One region of the Pseudomonas sp. FW305-3-2-15-C-LB1 genome, then DNA from elsewhere that is predicted to be linked to it. Evidence: predicted binding sites of a transcription regulator. Region 1 holds the regulator's gene; the other holds the start of a gene.
The links. The regulator FliA, encoded in region 1, starts transcription of late flagellar genes. The targets are predictions, from matches to a motif close to CTAAAGTTTNNNNNNNNNNNGCCGNTAA.
Positions count from the first base shown of each region.

Region 1 (4,419 bases):
CGGCCGCGAAGGTGCCCTTGCCATGCAGTTGGTCGAGCAATGCCTCGAATTCATCGTCGGTAATATCGGTGCTGGCGCTGGCCGCCGGTGCATCCGCAGCCGCAGCGGCGGGTGCCACGGCGTCGGCCGCGAACTGACCTTTGCCATGCAACTGGTCGAGCAGCGATTCGAACTCAGCGTCAGTGATGTCTTCGCTGGTCGGTGCGGCGACCGGCGCGGCCGGTGCTTGCGCCTCGGCCTTGACGGCACTGAGGGAGTTGAGCAGCTGTTCGAATTCGCTGTCGGTCACATCCGGTTCGGCCTCAACCACAGGCTCCGGCGCGGCTTCAACCACCGGTGCGGCCGACGTGTCGGCAGGCTCCGCATAGCGCGCCAGGGCGGCCAGCAGTTCCGGGGTCGCCGCCGTGATCGGGGCACGCTCACGCACCTCGCTGAACATGCCGTTGACCGCATCCAGTGCTTCGAGAATCACGTCCATCAACTCCGAATCAACGTGACGCTCACCCTTGCGCAGGATGTCGAACACGTTCTCGGCGATGTGGCAGCACTCCACCAGCTCATGGAGCTGGAGGAAGCCGGCGCCCCCTTTTACAGTGTGAAAACCGCGAAAAATTGCATTGAGCAGGTTCGCATCATCCGGTCGGCTTTCCAGCTCGACCAGTTGCTCGGACAACTGCTCTAAAATTTCGCCGGCCTCTACAAGGAAATCCTGAAGGATTTCTTCATCGGCGCCGAAGCTCATGTGGGTGCTCCTTAGAAGCCTAAACTGGATAACAGGTCATCGACATCATCTTGACCCGATACAACGTCTTCACGTTTATCGGCATGAATCTGCGGACCTTCACCCTTGGCGAGATGTTTTTGTGGATCTTTTTCCGAGAGGATCGCTTCGCGGTCATGTTCGATGCCAGCGAAACGGTCAACCTGGCCTGCCATAAGCACCAATTTGAGCAAGTTGCTTTCCACTTCGGTGACCAACTGGGTCACACGCTTGATCACCTGACCGGTGAGGTCCTGGTAATCCTGGGCCAGCAGAATGTCGTTGAGGTTGCTGGAAACCGTACGGTTTTCCTGCTCGCTGCGTGACAGGAAACCGTCGACCCGACGCGCCAACTCGCGAAACTCCTCGGCCCCCACTTCCCGGCGCATGAAGCGGCCCCAGTCGTGGCTCAGGGCCTGGGCTTCAGTGGCCATGCCGTTGACCAGGGGCGTGGCGTTTTCCACCAGGTCCATGGTGCGGTTGGCCGCCGCCTCAGTCAGCCTGACCACATAGGACAGGCGTTCGGTGGCATCGGTGATTTGCGAGATTTCTTCGGCCTGGGGCATGTGCGGGTCAATCTGGAAATTGACGATCGCACTGTGCAGCTCGCGTGTGAGCTTGCCCACTTCCTGGTACAGGCCGCGGTCACGGGTCTGGTTGAGCTCATGGATTAACTGCACCGCGTCGCCGAACTGGCCTCTTTCAAGGCTGTCGACCAACTGGTGAGCATGCTTTTTCAGGGTCGACTCGAAGTCTCCCTGTGACGTTTCTTTATGCTCCATAGCTCCCCCGCGATGGCATTAGCCGTGGATGCGTTCGAAGATTTTTTCGATCTTCTCTTTCAAGGCCAATGCCGTGAATGGCTTGACCACGTAACCGTTGACCCCGGCCTGGGCGGCTTCGATGATCTGCTCACGCTTGGCTTCGGCGGTGACCATCAGCACAGGCAGGCTGCGCAGCTTTTCGTCAGCGCGCACGTGGCGCAGCAAGTCGATACCGGTCATGCCCGGCATGTTCCAGTCTGTTACCAGAAAGTCGATGCTCCCGCTGTTGAGGATCGGAATGGCCGTAATGCCGTCATCCGCCTCGACCGTGTTTGTGAACCCAAGGTCACGCAACAGGTTTTTTATGATCCGCCGCATCGTTGAGAAGTCATCAACGATGAGGATTTTCATGTTCTTGTCCAATTCGACCTCCAAGCAGTCTTAAACGCGCCCAGCACCTGGACGCGCCATTTCAATCAACAGGCATTACACAAAAAGGACTGCCGGGGGCACCACGGGTCGAACCCGCGAAGGCCGGTTGCCCTCGCGGTATCGTCTGCAGTGTCCCCACACTGCCTGTTCAGCGCGCTCGCCACTCTCCCAAACGCCCCCGCAAGCGGGCTGCGCACTGGCTGTGCAACTGGCTGACCCGCGATTCGCTGACACCCAGGACCTCACCGATTTCCTTGAGGTTCAGCTCTTCGTCGTAGTACAGCGCCAACACCAGCCGCTCACGCTCCGGCAAATTGGCAATCGCGTCCGCCAACGCTCCCTGGAAACGCTCATCTTCCAGGTCACGCGATGGCTCCATATGAGCACTCGCGCCGTCCTCGTGCAGCCCTTCATGTTCGCCGTCCTGCAACAGGTCGTCGAAACTGAACAGGCGGCTGCCCAAGGTATCGTTCAAAATCCCGTAGTAATCGTCGAGACTCAATTGGAGTTCGGCCGCAACTTCGTGATCTTTAGCGTCGCGACCGGTTTTTGCTTCAATTGCGCGAATTGCGTCACTGACCATGCGTGTGTTGCGGTGTACCGAACGCGGCGCCCAGTCACCTTTGCGCACTTCATCGAGCATCGCGCCACGGATGCGGATGCCCGCATACGTCTCGAAACTCGCCCCCTTGCTCGCGTCGTATTTGGTCGACACTTCGAGCAGGCCGATCATGCCCGCCTGGATCAGGTCTTCGACCTGCACGCTGGCGGGCAGGCGTGCCAGCAGGTGATAGGCAATGCGCTTGACCAGGGGCGCGTAGCGCTCGATCAACTCGCCCTGGCTGTCACGGGCAGACTTCTTGTAAGCGTTGTAGCCGGTCGCTGTCATAGCACGGGTCCTGCGCTCGTCTGATGCACCAATCGCTCGACGAAAAACTCCAGATGCCCCCGGGGGTTGGCGGGCAACGGCCAGGTATCGACCTTCTGGGCAATAGCCTTGAACGCCAGTGCACACTTGGAACGAGGGAATGCTTCGTAGACTGCACGCTGCTTTTGCACAGCCTTGCGCACACACTCGTCGTAGGGAACTGCGCCGACGTATTGTAAGGCGACATCGAGGAAACGATCCGTGACCTTGGTCAACTTGGCGAACAGGTTGCGCCCTTCCTGCGGACTCTGGGCCATGTTGGCCAGGACGCGGAAGCGGTTCATGCCGTAATCACGGTTAAGCAGTTTGATCAGGGCGTAGGCGTCGGTGATCGAGGTGGGTTCATCGCAGACCACCAGCAACACTTCCTGCGCGGCGCGCACGAAGCTGACCACGGATTCGCCGATCCCGGCGGCGGTGTCGATCACCAGCACGTCGAGGTTGTCGCCGATGTCACTGAAGGCCTGGATCAGGCCGGCATGCTGCGCCGGGCTCAGGTGCACCATGCTCTGGGTGCCGGAGGCGGCCGGGACGATGCGGATGCCACCGGGACCTTGCAGCAGCACATCGCGCAGCTCACAACGGCCCTCGATCACATCGGCAAGGGTGTGCTTGGGCGTCAGCCCCAGCAGAACGTCGACGTTCGCCAACCCCAGGTCAGCATCCAGCAGCATGACGCGACGGCCAAGCTCTGCCAGGGCCAGGGACAAATTCACTGACACGTTAGTTTTTCCGACGCCACCTTTGCCGCCGGTCACCGCGATCACCTGTACGGGATGCATGCTGCCCATTTTATTTCTTTACCTTGTCTTGCTTAGACGCAGGCTACATGGCTTGGCCGCGTGAATCGCTTGCAGACCATCGATGTAGATACTTTTCACGGTGTTCATACCGTCCTCAACCTACCCGCTTCGCCGGGTTGTGGTAGAGGTCGGCGAACATATCGGCCATCGCTTCCTCGCTAGGCTCGTCTTGCATTTGCACGCTGACTGCACGGCTGACCAACTGATGACGGCGCGGCAGATGCAGATCATCCGGGATCCGCGGCCCGTCGGTCAGGTAGGCGACCGGCAATTCATGACTGATGGCCAGGCTCAGCACCTCGCCCAGGCTCGCGGTTTCGTCGAGCTTGGTGAGGATGCAACCGGCCAGGCCGCAGCGCTTGTAACTATGATACGCAGCGGTAAGAACCTGTTTCTGGCTGGTGGTTGCAAGCACCAGGTAATTTTTCGACTTGATGCCACGCCCGGCCAGGCTTTCCAACTGCATGCGCAAGGCCGGGTCGCTGGCTTGCAGGCCGGCGGTATCGATCAGCACCACGCGCTTGCGCAGCAGCGGGTCGAGGGCGTTGGCCAGGGACTGGCCCGGGTCGACATGGGTCACCGGCACATTGAGAATGCGGCCCAGGGTCTTGAGCTGCTCCTGGGCACCAATACGGTAGCTGTCCATGCTCACCAGCGCGATATTCTGAGCGCCGTACTTGAGCACGTAACGGGCGGCCAGCTTGGCCAGGGTGGTGGTCTTGCCCATGCCGG
Region 1 covers NZ_JBYSZX010000002.1:266,557-270,975, forward strand. Annotated here, with positions in the region: gene AC3WP7_RS05015 (chemotaxis protein CheA) at 1-742, opposite strand, end outside; gene AC3WP7_RS05020 (protein phosphatase CheZ) at 754-1,542, opposite strand; gene AC3WP7_RS05025 (chemotaxis response regulator CheY) at 1,561-1,935, opposite strand; gene fliA (RNA polymerase sigma factor FliA) at 2,105-2,845, opposite strand; gene fleN (flagellar synthesis regulator FleN) at 2,842-3,675, opposite strand; gene flhF (flagellar biosynthesis GTPase FlhF) at 3,782-4,419, opposite strand, start outside.

Region 2 (4,419 bases), 150 kb from region 1:
GCCGTCACCGCTGGCACCAGATAGAACAGACTGGTGACATTCACCAGGTTGCTCCGGGCGATCAGGCGGTACAGCAACAGCGTGGCCAGCAACGACACCACCAAGCCCATCCACAGCACCGGCAGGTAAAAGCTGCTGCTGTGTTCAAAATGGAACGGCTGGAACGGCACAAACACCGAACACAGCAGCAACCCCGCCAGGTACTGCACCGGCAGCGTGCCCAAGGGCTCGTCGGTGATGCGTTTCTGCATGATCGAGCCAAAGGTCATGCTGGCCAGGGCCAGCAACCCGAACAGCATGCCCGCCAGGGACATGCCAGAGAGGCCGATGCCTTGATACACCACCATGATCAGCCCCGCCAACCCGAGGCCCAGGCCGAGCACACGGCTGAAAGAACGCTGGCGCTCCATCAGCACCACGGTGAGGATCGGCTGTACGCCCATGATGGTTGCCATCACGCCGGGGGTGACATTGAGGTCCAGGGCCAACAGATAGAAAATCTGGTAGGCACCCAACAACACCAACCCCGTCGCCGCTGCGTATAACAGTGGCTTGCCGGGGCGCGGCAGTTTCAACTTGAGGATCGGTATCAGCACCACCAGGCCCCCGAGGGCAATGGCAAAACGGATCAGCAGAAACGCAAAGGGTGACGCGTGGGCCAGGCCCCATTTGGAGAAGATCGCCCCACTGCTCCACAGCAGGACAAACAGGCTCGTCGAGGCCGCCGCGGCCACGGATTGTTTCGAAAAAACAGACATGGTTACCACCTGTCATCAGGCAAAAAAAGCCGATTCAGCAGACGCTGAAATGCATTAGGTTTTTTTCAGGCGGGCAGACGGGAACAGCGATCAGATGATCAGCCCGCAATACCAACACCCGGCGGTGATACGACTGCGTACACCGACGTGCTGCTGACAGGTGGAGGGTAGTGACTGATCTGCGCAGGCTGCTTGTCCCCGCACGGCACGACCGCAGCGTTGACCGCTGAATCGACTACCGCTGTGCGCTGGGAAGCAGGCATGGGCTGATCTTGTGTGAAGGGATGAAGAGGCTCGGACTATAACCAGCCGGTGATAGGTTTTGCAATCACTCTGAATGGAGGAGTTTCATGTGGGGCCCGTAGGACAGATCGCTATAATGCCGCCCAGTTTTTCCCAAGGATTTCCCATGATCGCATTGCCCTGGCTGTACCTGGCGCTTCTTTCCATTGGCTATCTACTGGCCTTGATCTACGGGCAATTGGGCGCGCTGGCGGGCGTGTCCGTCGCCCTGCTGCTGATTGCCGGCTACGCCGTACGCCAGCAACGCACGCCGTGGGCACGCTACCTGGGCCACGGGTTGTTTATCGTACTGTCCCTGAGCCTGGCGATGCACTGGTTGCCCGGCTTCTATAACGGGCGTGGCATTGCCCCGCAGCGCTTCACCGAAGATGCAGTACCCTTCTCGATGTACCTGAACCAGGACAAACCGCTGATCGGCTTCTGGCTGTTGCTGGCCTGCCCGTGGATTGTGGCGCGGCGTTCGTTGCGTTTGTCGATCTGCGTGGCCGCCCTGGCGTTGACCCTCACCGCCATCGCCGCCCTCGGCGGAGCGGCGTTGCTGGGCGTGATCAGTTGGGCACCGAAATGGCCGGAACAGGCCTGGCTCTGGGTACTTAATAACCTGCTGCTGGTGACGCTGGTGGAAGAAGCCCTGTTCCGGGGTTACGTACAGGGCGGTTTGAGCCGACGTTTCAAACACCTCCCTTACGGCGAGAACCTGGCGCTGCTTCTGGCCTCGCTGCTGTTCGGCCTGGTGCACATCGGCGCAGGCTGGCATTGGGTATTGCTGGCGAGCATCGCCGGGGTGGGTTACGGCCTGGCCTATCGGTTTGGCGGCCTGGGCGCAGCGGTGGCCACGCACTTTGGCTTGAATCTGCTTCACTTCGGGTTGTTTACCTACCCGATGCTGGCCGGTTGATCTCCTGCTGGGGAACGTGCACCCCGTCGATTGTTGCAAAAATAAGTTAAATAAACCGCCGTTCTTGCCGATACCCCCTGAAAGCCTTGCGGATTGAACAATCATGCGTAATAACCAACCCGTTACCCAGCGCGAACGTACCTTCCCCGCTCAGCAACGGTTGATCTCCACCACAGATGCCAAAGGCGTGATCACCTACTGCAACGACGCCTTCGTCGAAATCAGTGGGTTCTCTCGCGACGAACTGGTGCGTGCCCCGCACAACCTGGTGCGTCACCCGGACGTTCCGGCGGCGGTGTTCGCGCACATGTGGTCAACGCTCAAACAAGGCTTGCCATGGATGGGCATTGTCAAGAATCGCTGCAAGACCGGTGACCACTACTGGGTTAACGCCTATGTGACGCCGGTTTTCGAAGGCAACCAGGTGGTCGGCTACGAATCGGTGCGCATCAAGCCCACCGCCGAGCAGATCCGCCGGGCCGAAGCGCTCTACCAACGCATCAACCAGGGCAAGTCGGCGATCCCTCAGCGGGACAAGTGGTTGCCGGTGTTGCAGGACTGGCTGCCGTTTATCCTGGTGAGTCAGTTGAGTTTCATGATTGGCGCTTCGCTCAACTCCCACTGGGGCTTTGCCCTGGCGGCGGGGCTGTCGGTGCCGCTGGGCCTGCTCGGCCTGAGCTGGCAACAGCGCGGCCTCAAGCGTTTGCTGCGCCTGGCCGAGCAGACTACCTCCGACCCGCTGATCGCGCAGATGTACACCGACAGCCGTGGCGCCCAGGCGCGCCTGGAAATGTCGATCCTCAGCCAGGAGGCGCGTCTGAAGACCTGCCTTACGCGTTTGCAGGACACTGCCGAGCACCTCAACGACCAGGCCGCGCAGTCCAACACCCTGGCCCATAACAGCTCCAGCGGCCTGGAACGCCAGCGCGTCGAGACCGAGCAGGTGGCCACGGCGGTCAACCAGATGGCGGCGACTACCCAGGAAGTCGCCAGCCATGTGCAGCGCACGGCAGATGCGACCCAAGAGGCCAACCGCCTGACCGGTCGCGGCCGCGATATCGCCGGGGAAACCCGCGAGGCGATCCAGCGTCTGTCCGTGGCTGTGGGTGAGACCGGTGTGACTGTGACCCAGTTGGCCAAGGACAGCGATGAAATCGGCGGTGTGGTCGACGTGATCAAGGGCATTGCCGACCAGACCAACCTGCTGGCGCTCAACGCCGCCATCGAAGCGGCGCGTGCCGGGGAGATGGGCCGTGGTTTTGCGGTGGTGGCCGATGAAGTCCGCCAACTGGCCCAGCGTACCGCCGAGTCAACCGGGCAGATCCATGCATTGATCGCCAAGCTGCAGCAGACCGCCGCTGCCGCCGTGCAAACCATGGACGCCGGGCATCGCCAGGCCGAAGAAGGTGTAGCGCGGGTGATGGAAGCGGACCAGGCGTTGGTGGGCATCAGTGAAGCGGTGGCGCATATCACCGATATGACTACCCAGATCGCGGCTGCCACCGAAGAGCAAAGCTCGGTGGCCGAAGAGATCAGCCGCAACATCAGCACCATTGCGCTGTTGGCGGACCAGACCTCGGAGCAGGCGCTGAACTCGGCGCAGTTGAGTGAAGAGCTGACGCATACCGCCAATACTCAGTACTCGCTGGTGGAGCGGTTCAACCGGTAGGTCGCTATCGGGGGCAAGCCCCCTCCACCTTTGACTGTGTTCACAATTGGAATGTGAGAACACGGTCAAGTGTGGGAGGGGCTTGTCGAAGCGTCGCGCCGCCCCGATGAGGCCCTATAGGCCAGCCAAAAACCCAGCCACCCCCACTGCCGCGGCTTCCAGATGCTGCTCATGACTGAATCCCGACGCCTTCAACGGCTTCAAGTCATGATCCCCCGCCACCAGCCACATCACCTCGATGCTCGGCGACAGCTCATACCCTTCCACCGCCGCCCGATTGCCCAGTGCATCGCGCTCGCCCTGCACGATCAAGGTTGGCGTCTTCAGCCCGACCAGATGTTCGACGCGTGGCTTTTCCGGCTTGCCCACCGCATAGAACGGATAGCCCAGGCACACCAGCCCATTGGCACCCAATTCATCAGCCAGCAAACTGGCCATGCGCCCGCCCATGGACTTGCCGCCAATGGCCAGTTTCCCAGCGACATGACGTCGCACCTCGGCATACACCTCACGCCAGCATTCGAGTAGCTTCGGGGCCGGGTTGGGCGGGCGTTTACCGCCGTCAACCCGGCGCTGGGCCATGTAGGGAAACTCGAAGCGCAACACGTTGACGCCATGCCCGGCAAGGCGTGCAGCCATATCGCTCATAAAGGATGAGTCCATCGGTGCACCGGCGCCGTGGGCCAGGATCAGCGTCACGGGTGCAGCCTCAGCCGCCCCCGCCGCGACATCCCACAACCACCCATGTTCCCGCACACACTGCGCCCATTGATCCCCGTCAATACTGGCCT
Region 2 covers NZ_JBYSZX010000002.1:416,855-421,273, forward strand. Annotated here, with positions in the region: gene AC3WP7_RS05710 (DMT family transporter) at 1-758, opposite strand, end outside; gene AC3WP7_RS05715 (CPBP family intramembrane glutamic endopeptidase) at 1,168-1,959, shown strand; gene AC3WP7_RS05720 (methyl-accepting chemotaxis protein) at 2,063-3,628, shown strand; gene AC3WP7_RS05725 (alpha/beta family hydrolase) at 3,743-4,419, opposite strand, start outside.
Region 2: a site for FliA is predicted at 2,006-2,033, ahead of AC3WP7_RS05720 (methyl-accepting chemotaxis protein). Genes of this name have one in related genera too.